2 regions of the Streptomyces sp. NPDC052225 genome follow, and region 1 is predicted to be linked to the other one. Evidence: riboswitches for the same ligand, from Rfam matches in the RefSeq annotation. Region 1 holds a riboswitch; the other holds the start of a gene.

Region 1 (5,307 bases):
TTGTACGGCGGTGAGGACTTCGACGCGGTCTCCTTCGGAGAGCGCGGTCACGGGCCACTGGGTGCGCGGGACGACCGTCTCGTTGAGGGCCGCGGCGACACCGGAGTGCGCGGAGGTGAGCGTGGCCACGAGCACGTCGAGGGTGGCCCCGGCGGTGACGGTGCGCGGCTCACCGTTGAGGGATACGTTCATGCGGACTGCTCCAGGGACTGAAGACCCGCGGCGCAGAAGCGTTTCGGGGTGAACGGGCGGGCCTCGTCGGGCAGTTCACCGGTGGCCAGGACGTGCGCCATCGCGTCGCCCGTGACCGGGGTCAGGAGCACGCCGTTGCGGTAGTGGCCGGTGGCCAGCAGGAGGCCGGGCAGGGTGGTCGGGCCGAGCAGCGGGGCGTTGTCGGGCGAGCCGGGGCGCAGGCCCGCGCGGGTCTCGGTCAGCGGCAGTTCGGTGATGCCGGGGACGAGTTCGTGGGCGTCGCGCAGCAACTCGTAGACCCCGCCGGCCGTGACGGTCGTGTCCCAGCCGAGCTCTTCGCTGGTGGCGCCGACGACCAGTTCGCCGTTGGTGCGCGGGACCAGGTAGACGTGGCTGCCGCGGACGACGGCCCGGATCGTGCGGCTGAGGAACGGCGCGTGCCTGCGCGGCACCGTGAGGCGCAGGACCTGGCCCTTGACGGGCCGCACCGGCGGCAGCACCTCGTCCGGGACACCGGCGAGCTGTCCGCTGCGGCTGCCCGCGGCCAGGACGACCTGTTCCGCCGCGAGCTGGGTGCCGTCGGCGAGGACGAGGCCGCACGCCCGGTCCCGTACGACGGAGAGCCGCTCGGCCGAGGATCGGTGGAGGACCACCCCGGCGCGCTCGCAGGCCGTCACGAGGGCGCTCGCGAGCCTTCTCGGGTCGATCTGGTGGTCACCGTCGACCCGCAGGCCCCCGCGCACGCCCGGCGCGAGCATCGGCTCGAGGCGGCGGCAGTCGCGGCCCGAGAGCCACTCGGACTCCAGGCCCGACTTCCTTTGCAGGGCGTGCAGTTCGCGCAGATGCGCCCGGTCGTCCGCGTCGAGCGCGACGGCCAGCGTGCCGCACGCGCGGTAGCCGAGGTCCTGTCCGCTCGCCTCGGCCAGTTCGGCCGCGAAGTCCGGATAGCGGTGCGCGGACGCGAGGTTCAGGGCGAGCAACGTCTGCTCGCCGTAGTGGAGTTCGGTGACGGCGGCCAGCATCCCGGCCGCCACCTGGGCGGCCCCGCCGCCCGGTTCGGGGTCCACGACCGCCACGGACAGACCGCGCTGCGCGGCCCTCCATGCGGTGACCAGACCGATGATTCCGCCTCCGACGACCAGGACGTCGGAGGCGCTCGACACGGTGGGTGGCGTACGCGACATGGGCGTCAGCCCCTCCCTTCGCCGGCATGACCCGGATCAGGTTCGTACGGTCGGAGGCCGCTCCAGCCTCCCTCTCAGCCCGCTGCGTACGGGCTCCCGCGAGTGCTTTACGTTGGCCACCCTAGTCCTTCGGTACGACGCCCAGTAAGGGAGCCTCATCTGTGGCCCGTTCGCTCGACGGTCTCCTCCTCGCCCCCGTGGCCGACCAGGCCCCCGGTCAGGTCGGTACGCGCACCCGCTTCGCCTACCAGGAGAGGGACGGCCGCGTATGGGCCGCTTATGAAGGCGGCGACGTCGTACAGGGCCACCTCGTGGGCACGCGTTCCGGTGACCGGCTCGACTTCCGCTACGTACAGCTGAAGACGGACGGATCCACCTCTTCGGGACACTGCGTCTCGACCGTCTCCGAACTGCCGGACGGCCGCGTGCGGCTCGACGAGACATGGGAGTGGGAGTCGCAGGAGGGCAGCGGCACCAGTGTGGTCGAGGAGATCGCCGCACCGGCCTGATCGTCCTAGGGCCTGTCTGGAGTTCCCCCGCGGCGTCGCGACGCCCGGCACGCCCGCTCCTTCTCCCACGGGGGAACTCCGGACAGGCCCTAGATCGCTAAACCGGTGACACGTGTGCAGGACGTCACTGGACGGGAGTGGCCCGCGCCGCTGACCGACGGAAGATCAGATGCCTAAGGTGATCCCGTGAGCGAGCAGCGGAACGGGACACCTACAGGGCAGCGGCGCGTGGTCATCGTCGGCGCGGGGATGGCCGGCGTGCAGACGGCGGTGGCGCTGCGCGAACAGGGCTTCGCCGGTGCCGTCACGCTGATCGGCGCGGAACCCCACCAGCCCTACGACCGGCCGCCGTTGTCCAAGGCCGTGCTGCTCGGCAAGGCCGAGGGCTCGGCCTTCGACGTCGACTTCGAGGCGCTCGGCGTCACCCTCGACCTGGGCCGCGAGGTGACCGGCCTGCGCCCCGGCGACCACGAGCTGGACACCGCCGAGGGCCCGGTCCCGTACGACGTCCTGGTCGTCGCGACCGGCGCCGAACCGATCCGCCTGCCCGGCGCGGAGACCGTCCCGGGAGTGCACCTGCTGCGCACCCTGGACGACGCCGAGCGGCTGCGGCCCGTCCTCGCCGAGCAGCACGACGTCGTGGTCGTGGGGGCCGGCTGGATCGGCGCGGAGTTCGCCACCGCCGCCCGCGAGGCCGGCTGCCGCGTCACCGTCGTGGAGGCGGCCGAGCGACCGCTGGCCGGGGCGCTGCCCGCGGAGATCGCCGCCCCCATGGCGCGCTGGTACGCGGACGCCGGGGCCCAACTGCGCACCCGCGCGCGCGTGGAGCGCGTCGAGAGCGGCGAGGTGGTCCTGGACGACGGGACGCGACTGCCGGCCGGAGCCGTCGTCGTCGGCATCGGCGCCCGCCCCGCCACCCGCTGGCTGGCCGGCTCCGGCATCGAACTGGGCGACCACCGCGAAGTGGTGGCCGACCAGCGGCTGCGCACCTCCGTGCCCGACGTGTACGCGGTGGGCGACTGCTCGTCGTTCCCCTCGGCCCGCTACGAGGAACGCCTGCTCGTCCACCACTGGGACAACGCGCTGCAAGGGCCGCGCACGGTCGCGGCCAACATCATCGGAGAGACACCCGCGGTCTACGACCCGGTGCCCTACTTCTGGTCCGAGCAGTTCGGCCGCTTCGTCCAGTACGCGGGCCACCACGGCGCCGCGGACACCACGGTGTGGCGCGGCGATCCGGCGGGCGCCGCGTGGTCGGTGTGCTGGCTGCGCGGCGGCGCCCTGGTCGCCGTCCTGGCCGTCGGCAAGCCGCGTGACCTGGCCCAGGGCCGCAAACTCATCGAGGCCCGCACCGTCCTCGACCCGGAGCTGCTGGCCGACCCGGCCCGCCCGCTGAAGTCCGCGGTGGCCTGAGCAGCCCCGGTTGCGCGGGGAAAATACCTGGTCAGACGGGTCCGGCTTTCCGACTGTCAGTCCGGGATGGCACGCTTGTCCTGTGACCGAGATTGACGCAAAGATCGATGCTCTCGTCCCCGAGTGGCTGAACCTCCCCGACATCGCCGAGATGCTCGACATCGAGGTGACGCGTGTGCGACAGCTGGTGAAGGAAGGCCAGCTGATCGCCGTACGCCGCGGGGAGAACAGGGCACTGGCCGTGCCCGCCGCCTTCATCGACGGCGACAAGATCGTCAAGGGGCTCGTGGGCCTCCTGACGGTCCTGAGGGACGACGGCTTCAGCGACGAAGAGATGCTGGAGTGGCTCTTCACCCCCGACCCGACCCTGCCGGGCACGCCCGCGCAGGCCCTGAGCGAGAATCGCGGCACGGAGGTGAAGCGCCGCGCCCAGGCGCTCGCCGTCTGACCTGACAACCGTCCGGCGTGCGCGCCCCATGTCCTGGGGTGCGCACGCCACCGACACCGCACCACTTACGGGGGGACTTCCATGGCGGACACCCAGCGCGCCCGGCTCGCCGACGCCCGGCTCTACCTCTGCACGGACGCACGCAAGCGCCAGGGCGACCTGCCGGAGTTCCTCGACGCCGTCCTCGCGAGCGGCGTGGACATCGTGCAGCTGCGCGACAAGGGCATGGAGGCCGGCGAGGAGCTCGAGCACCTCGCCGTGTTCGCCGACGCGGCCCGCCGCCACGGCAAGCTCTTCGCGGTGAACGACCGGGCGGACGTCGCCCACGCCACCGCCGCCGACGTGCTGCACCTGGGCCAGGGCGACCTGCCCGTGCCCGCAGCGCGCGCGATCCTCGGCGACGACGTCCTGATAGGCCGCTCCACGCACGCCGACGCGGAGGCCGCCGCGGCCGCCGTCCAGGAGGGCGTGGACTACTTCTGCACCGGACCCTGCTGGCCGACCCCCACCAAGCCCGGCCGGTACGCACCCGGTCTCGACCTGGTGCGGTACACGGCAGGCCTCGGCACCGACCGCCCCTGGTTCGCCATCGGCGGCATCGACCTGGGCAACCTCGACGAGGTCCTGGAGGCCGGCGCCCGTCGCGTCGTCGTCGTACGGGCCATCACCGAGGCCGACGATCCGGGCGCCGCCGCGGCCGAGTTCGCGAAGCGCCTGCGCACCGCGTGACACGTCGGAAGCCCCGGTTTCGCTCGGCTGTCCGCAAGGTGGACGGGGATTAGGGGCAACCGGATTCCGTCAGTAACCTGCCCGTATGGCCCTAGGTACCGCTTCCACCAGGACTGATCGCGCCCGCACCGTGCGCGACATGCTCGCGTCCGGCAAGACGACGTACTCGTTCGAGTTCTCCGCGCCGAAGACCCCGAAGGGCGAGCGCAACCTGTGGAACGCGCTGCGCCGGGTGGAGGCCGTGGCTCCCGACTTCGTCTCCGTCACGTACGGGGCGGGCGGCTCCACGCGCGCGGGCACCGTCAAGGAGACGCAGCAGATCGTCGTGGACACGACGCTGACGCCGGTGGCCCACATCACCGCCGTCGAGCACTCCGTCGCCGAACTGCGCAACATCATCGGCCAGTACGCCGACGCCGGGATCCGGAACATGCTCGCGGTGCGCGGCGACCCGCCGGGCGACCCGATGGGCGACTGGATCTCGCACCCCGAGGGCCTCACGTACGCGGCCGAACTCGTCGAGTTGATCAAGGAGTCGGGCGACTTCTGCGTCGGCGTCGCCGCGTTCCCCGCGATGCATCCGCGCTCCGCGGACTGGGCCACCGACGTGCGGCACTTCGTCGACAAGTGCCGGGCGGGCGCCGACTACGCGATCACGCAGATGTTCTTCCACCCGGAGGAGTACCTGCGCCTGCGCGACAAGGTCGCCGCCGCGGGCTGCGACACCCCGATCATCCCGGAATGCATGCCGGTGACGAGTGTGCGCATGCTCGAACGCCTGCCCAAGCTCAGCAACGCGGACTTCCCCCCGGCACTGAAAGAGCGGATCCTC
Region 2 (5,307 bases), on a different contig from region 1:
AACACGATCGGTCTGGTCGCGGAGACCACGGGGCCCGGCGTCGCCGCCGTCGCCGTCGTGCTCGCCCCGGTCCTCGCCGGGACGGCCGCCGCGATCTTCCTGCTGGTCGGCTACATCCTGAAGATGCTCCACCCGGCGCCCGACTTCGCCGACACGCTGCTGGCGTTCGGCTGGGTCTTCGGCGCCATCACCGCGGCGGGCATCCTCGTCGCGGCGGTCTGCCTGCTGCTGACCGCCCTGCGCAACGGAGCGACGTCGCTCCAGGCGAGCGCGCACGGCGAGTCGAACGAGGCGGTGGCACAGGCCAGGGAAGTCTGGGGCAAGGCGCTCCTGGAGCGCGGCATCCTGCCGTTCCTGCGGGAGGCCCTGGCGGACCCGCCGCCGAGCGGTGGGACGCCGCTCGGCGGCGGCCGGGGCGGTGGCCCCAGCCGCATGCCCCAACTCGGCTACAACCGGCCGGGGTTCAGCAGCCCCGACGGCGGAGGCACCGCCACGGGGCAGCGGGCCGGCTACTCCAGCCCGGACTTCACCAGTCCGGACTTCGGAGGCCCCGAGCACCAGCCGGACTGACCCTCCGGCATCGGCACGGGGCCGTGACCTCGGCTCGGGGCGAACTGCGCGGGCCCCGAGCCCTTGGTCATGCCCGCGTACGCGTCAGTCGGCCATCGGCAGATAGACGCGGTTTCCCGCCTCGGCGAACTCCTTCGACTTCTGCTCCATCCCGGCCTCGACCTCGGCCTTGGTCGTGCCGTGCTCGCGCCGGATGTCCTGCGAGATCTTCATCGAGCAGAACTTCGGACCGCACATCGAGCAGAAGTGCGCGGTCTTCGCGGGCTCGGCCGGCAGCGTCTCGTCGTGGAACTCCCGTGCCGTGTCCGGGTCGAGAGCCAGGTTGAACTGGTCCTCCCACCGGAACTCGAAGCGGGCGTCGCTCAGCGCGTCGTCCCACTCCTGCGCGCCCGGGTGCCCCTTGGCGAGGTCCGCCGCGTGGGCCGCGATCTTGTACGTGATGACGCCGGTCTTCACGTCGTCCCTGTTCGGCAGGCCCAGGTGCTCCTTGGGCGTGACGTAGCAGAGCATCGCCGTGCCCCACCAGGCGATCATCGCCGCGCCGATCCCGGACGTGATGTGGTCGTACGCCGGGGCGACATCGGTGGTCAGCGGGCCGAGCGTGTAGAACGGCGCCTCCTCGCAGATCTCCTGCTGGAGGTCGATGTTCTCCTTGATCTTGTGCATCGGGACATGGCCCGGGCCCTCGATCATCGTCTGCACGTTGTGCCGCTTGGCGATGGTGTTGAGCTCGCCGAGCGTGCGCAGCTCCGCGAACTGGGCCTCGTCGTTGGCGTCCGCGATGGAGCCGGGGCGCAGGCCGTCGCCGAGCGAGTACGTGACGTCGTACGCCGCGAGGATCTCGCACAGCTCCTCGAAGTGCTCGTAGAGGAAGCTCTCCTTGTGGTGCGCGAGGCACCACGCGGCCATGATCGAGCCGCCGCGCGAGACGATGCCGGTCTTGCGGTTGGCCGTCAGCGGGACGTACGGGAGGCGGACGCCGGCGTGGACCGTCATGTAGTCGACGCCCTGCTCGGCCTGCTCGATGACCGTGTCCTTGTAGATCTCCCAGGTCAGTTCCTCGGCCTTGCCGTCGACCTTTTCGAGGGCCTGGTAGAGCGGCACGGTGCCGATCGGGACGGGGGAGTTGCGCAGCACCCACTCGCGCGTGGTGTGGATGTTGCGGCCGGTGGAGAGGTCCATGACGGTGTCGGCGCCCCAGCGGGTCGCCCATGTCATCTTCTCCACCTCCTCCTCGATGGACGACGTGACCGCGGAGTTGCCGATGTTGGCGTTGACCTTCACCAGGAACCGCTTGCCGATGATCATCGGCTCGATCTCCGGGTGGTTCACGTTGGCGGGCAGCACGGCCCGGCCCGCCGCGATCTCCTCCCGTACGACCTCGGGCGCGACGTTCTCCCGGAGCGCCACGTACTCCATCTCCGGGGTGATCTCGCCCCGGCGTGCGTACGCGAGTTGGGTCACGGCCTGGCCGTCGCGGCCCCGGCGCGGCTGGCGCGGGCGGCCCGGGAAGACCGCGTCGAGGTTGCGCAGACCGCCGCGCGGCGACGTGTGCTTGATGCCGTCGTCCTCGGGGCGGACGGGGCGTCCCGCGTACTCCTCGGTGTCGCCGCGGGCGATGATCCAGTTCTCCCGCAGCGGGGCGAGCCCGCGGCGGACATCGGTGTCGACGGTCGGATCGGTGTACGGGCCGGAGGTGTCGTACAGCGTGACCGACTGCCCGTTGGTGAGATGCACCTGACGGACCGGCACCTGGAGGTCCGGGCGCGAGCCCGTGACGTATCCCTTGTGCCAGCCGATGGACTTCCCGGCCTCGTTCAGGTTCTCGCCCTGGTTGGAGGCAGGCGTGCGTGCGTCCGTTGTGGTCATGAGACCTACTCCCTACGCCGGCATTACCCGGTAACAGGTTCGGCGGTCGACGCAGCGAGATCCGTCTCGCGATGTTCCACGTCGTTTCACGTGAAACACGCTTCGATACGGAGGTCAGCGCCCTCTCAGCCCGGTGCTCCGAGCTCCCGCGTGTGCAAAGGTGCCTCCACGCTAGCGTCATGTCGGACGCGTTGAACAGAGGGCCCCTGCCGTTCTTGCGATGATCGGGCGGTGACCACCACCCAGCAGCCCCCGCCCCCACCGTCCCATCCGCCGCATGGGCACTCCCACAGCCACGGTCCGGCCACGCCCGTCTCGAAGCACCTGCGCAAGGTCATCGCGGCGGTCCTGATCCCGTTCTCCGTCGCCGTCGTCGTGGGTCTGGCGGTGCTGTGGCCCGGTGGCGCCCCCGCGCACGAGCGCACCGGTGTGGGCTTCGACCGGCAGACGCAGCAGGCCACGGTGACCCAGGTCGACAAGGTCGACTGCAAGTCCGTGAACGCCTCCGGGGACACCCCCACCGGGGACACCTCCACGGCCGAGGGTTCGTCCGCGCAGCAACAGGCCAACGGGACCTGCGAGAACGCGACGATCCGCGTCGACACCGGCAAGGACAAGGGCCGTACGTTCACCGAGGTCGTCCAGCCGGACTCGCCGCGGCAGCTGCACGAGGGCCAGAAGGTGATCGTCGCCTACGCGCCCGACGCCCCTGAGAACTTGCAGTACTCGGTCACCGATGTGAACCGCAAGCTTCCGATGGCGCTGCTCGCCGGGATCTTCGCCGTGGCCGTGGTCGTGGTGGGCCGGCTGCGGGGCCTGATGGCGCTGATCGCGCTCGCGGTCAGCTTCCTCGTGTTGACGTTCTTCATCCTGCCCGCGATCCTTCAGGGCTCGAATCCGCTGGTGGTGGCGGTCGTCGGGGCGAGCGCCATCATGCTCATCGCGCTCTACATGTGTCACGGCCTGTCGGCCCGCACCTCGGTGGCGGTGCTCGGCACGCTCGTATCGCTGCTGCTGATCGGGCTGTTGGGGTCCCTGTTCATCGGCTGGGCAGCGCTGACCGGCAACACGGACGACAACACCGGCCTGATCCACGGCCTGTACCCGGACATCGACATGAGCGGTCTGCTGCTGGCCGGCGTCATCATCGGTTCGCTCGGCGTCCTGGACGACGTGACGGTGACCCAGACGTCGGCGGTCTGGGAGCTGCACGAGGCCAATCCGACGATGGGCTGGCGCGGTCTGTACCGGGCGGGCATCCGGATCGGACGCGACCACATCGCGTCCGTCGTCAACACCCTGGTCCTGGCGTACGCGGGCGCGGCCCTGCCGCTCCTGCTGCTCTTCTCGATCGCGCAGAGCAGCGTGACCGACGTCGCCAACAGCGAGCTCGTGGCGGAGGAGATCGTGCGCACGCTGGTCGGCTCGATCGGCCTGGTGGCGTCCGTTCCGGTCACGACCGCCCTGGCGGCCCTGGTCGTGTCCGCCGACCGCCCGGGGTCCCACGGGCCCGAGAGGGCCGCTCCGGTACGCGGTGGCAGGGGCCGCCGACGCAAGCGCTGAGCGCACGGTACGGCTCGGGGGCACCGTGCTGCTGAAGCGTTACGTCTGCGAGGGCCGGGCCGGGGGAACGGCTCAGCCCGCGCTCTGCTCCTCGGCGAGGATCCGGTCGAGGGCCTCGTCGAGGTGGGTCTCGAAGTCGGCGAGCGCCCGCTCCTGACCGAGCGGGACGAGCTTGTCCGTACGGTCGAGGAACGCGACGAGCGGGGCGACCCCGGCCCGGAACAGCGCCTGGTCGATGCCGACCTGGAGCCTGATGTGCACCTCGCCGGGCATCTCACCGGCGTTGCCCCCGGCGAGCTCGACCGGGGAGATCCGCACATCGCCGTCGCCGCTGGCCCCGTTGACCCCGTCGACGAGGAGTTCCCGGCCGAACGCCCAGGTCACGGGCGCGTCTCCGGGGAGATGGAAGGTCAGCCGCACGGCGTACGGATCCCCGGCCTCGTACCGGAGCTCCACCGGGATACGGAAGGAGAGCTCCTCGGAGACGAGGAAGCTCATCATGACCTCTGCCTGAACTGCTTGTACCGACTCGCGCATCGCCTACCCCGTCAACTTGCCGTCGATTGGCCAGGAATGACCTTCCTGACACTGCTGGCATCTTGCTCAACGTACACGGAGGATCACAAGGAGTGAGTTTTCAGATGCTGATAGAGAAGGCGAGTGTCCCTACGAGGTTTCCGATCTCGTGCTGCAACAGGCGTGCGGCGGGAAGCAGTTTCTCGGCCTGGTGGGAAGGGAGCGAAATGGCCAAAGTCGCCGCGGTCGACCCGATGGTGATCGGGAACGCGGCGCAGGCGGCGCCCAGCGCGTACTCCTGACGCTCGATCAGGGGCTCCATCCGCCCCACGGTGCTCAGCTTGCGCAGCAGTGAGCGCTCGTCGCGTACCGAGTACGGCGTGATGGACTGCGGGGGGTAGCGGTCGAGGTGGTCGCGGCGGGCCTCCTCGTCGAGCTGCGAGAGCAGGCACTGGCCGATCGCGTGGGCATGGCCGGTCTCGCGGAAGTCGGCCCATTCCTCGACGGCCGGATTGGCCGGGGTGTCGGCGACGGCGACGACCTCGATCTCGCCCTCGCGGTAGACCGCGAAGTAGACCGGGACACCGATGACGTCCCGCCAGTGCCGCAGCGCGTTGGTGATCATGCCGCGACGATTCTGCTGCGCTCCGCTGCTGCTCAGCCGCTCGGTCGCGTCGCCGAACACGAACACCCCGTTCTCCTTGCGGAGATAGCCCTCGTGGGCGAGGGTGCGCAGCAGGTGGTACGCCGTGGGGAGGGCGAGCCCCGCCTCCCGGGCGAGCTGCTTGG

The links. A riboswitch is a leader RNA that binds a small molecule or an ion and turns the genes downstream of it on or off. The one in region 1 is predicted to bind thiamine pyrophosphate.
Region 2: another riboswitch for thiamine pyrophosphate. It lies ahead of thiC (phosphomethylpyrimidine synthase ThiC); the one in region 1 lies ahead of thiO (glycine oxidase ThiO).

The regions. Positions count from the first base shown of each region.
Region 1 covers NZ_JBFAVD010000007.1:277,704-283,010, reverse strand. The annotation lists gene thiS (sulfur carrier protein ThiS) at 1-192, opposite strand, end outside; gene thiO (glycine oxidase ThiO) at 189-1,376, opposite strand; TPP riboswitch at 1,373-1,486, opposite strand; gene AB0L37_RS14010 (hypothetical protein) at 1,538-1,885, shown strand; gene AB0L37_RS14005 (FAD-dependent oxidoreductase) at 2,072-3,298, shown strand; gene AB0L37_RS14000 (Rv2175c family DNA-binding protein) at 3,381-3,746, shown strand; gene thiE (thiamine phosphate synthase) at 3,828-4,475, shown strand; gene metF (methylenetetrahydrofolate reductase [NAD(P)H]) at 4,561-5,307, shown strand, end outside.
Region 2 covers NZ_JBFAVD010000001.1:421,646-426,952, reverse strand. The annotation lists gene AB0L37_RS02130 (hypothetical protein) at 1-570, shown strand, start outside; gene thiC (phosphomethylpyrimidine synthase ThiC) at 655-2,439, opposite strand; TPP riboswitch at 2,432-2,599, opposite strand; gene AB0L37_RS02120 (YibE/F family protein) at 2,671-4,002, shown strand; gene AB0L37_RS02115 (SsgA family sporulation/cell division regulator) at 4,075-4,539, opposite strand; gene AB0L37_RS02110 (helix-turn-helix domain-containing protein) at 4,640-5,307, opposite strand, start outside.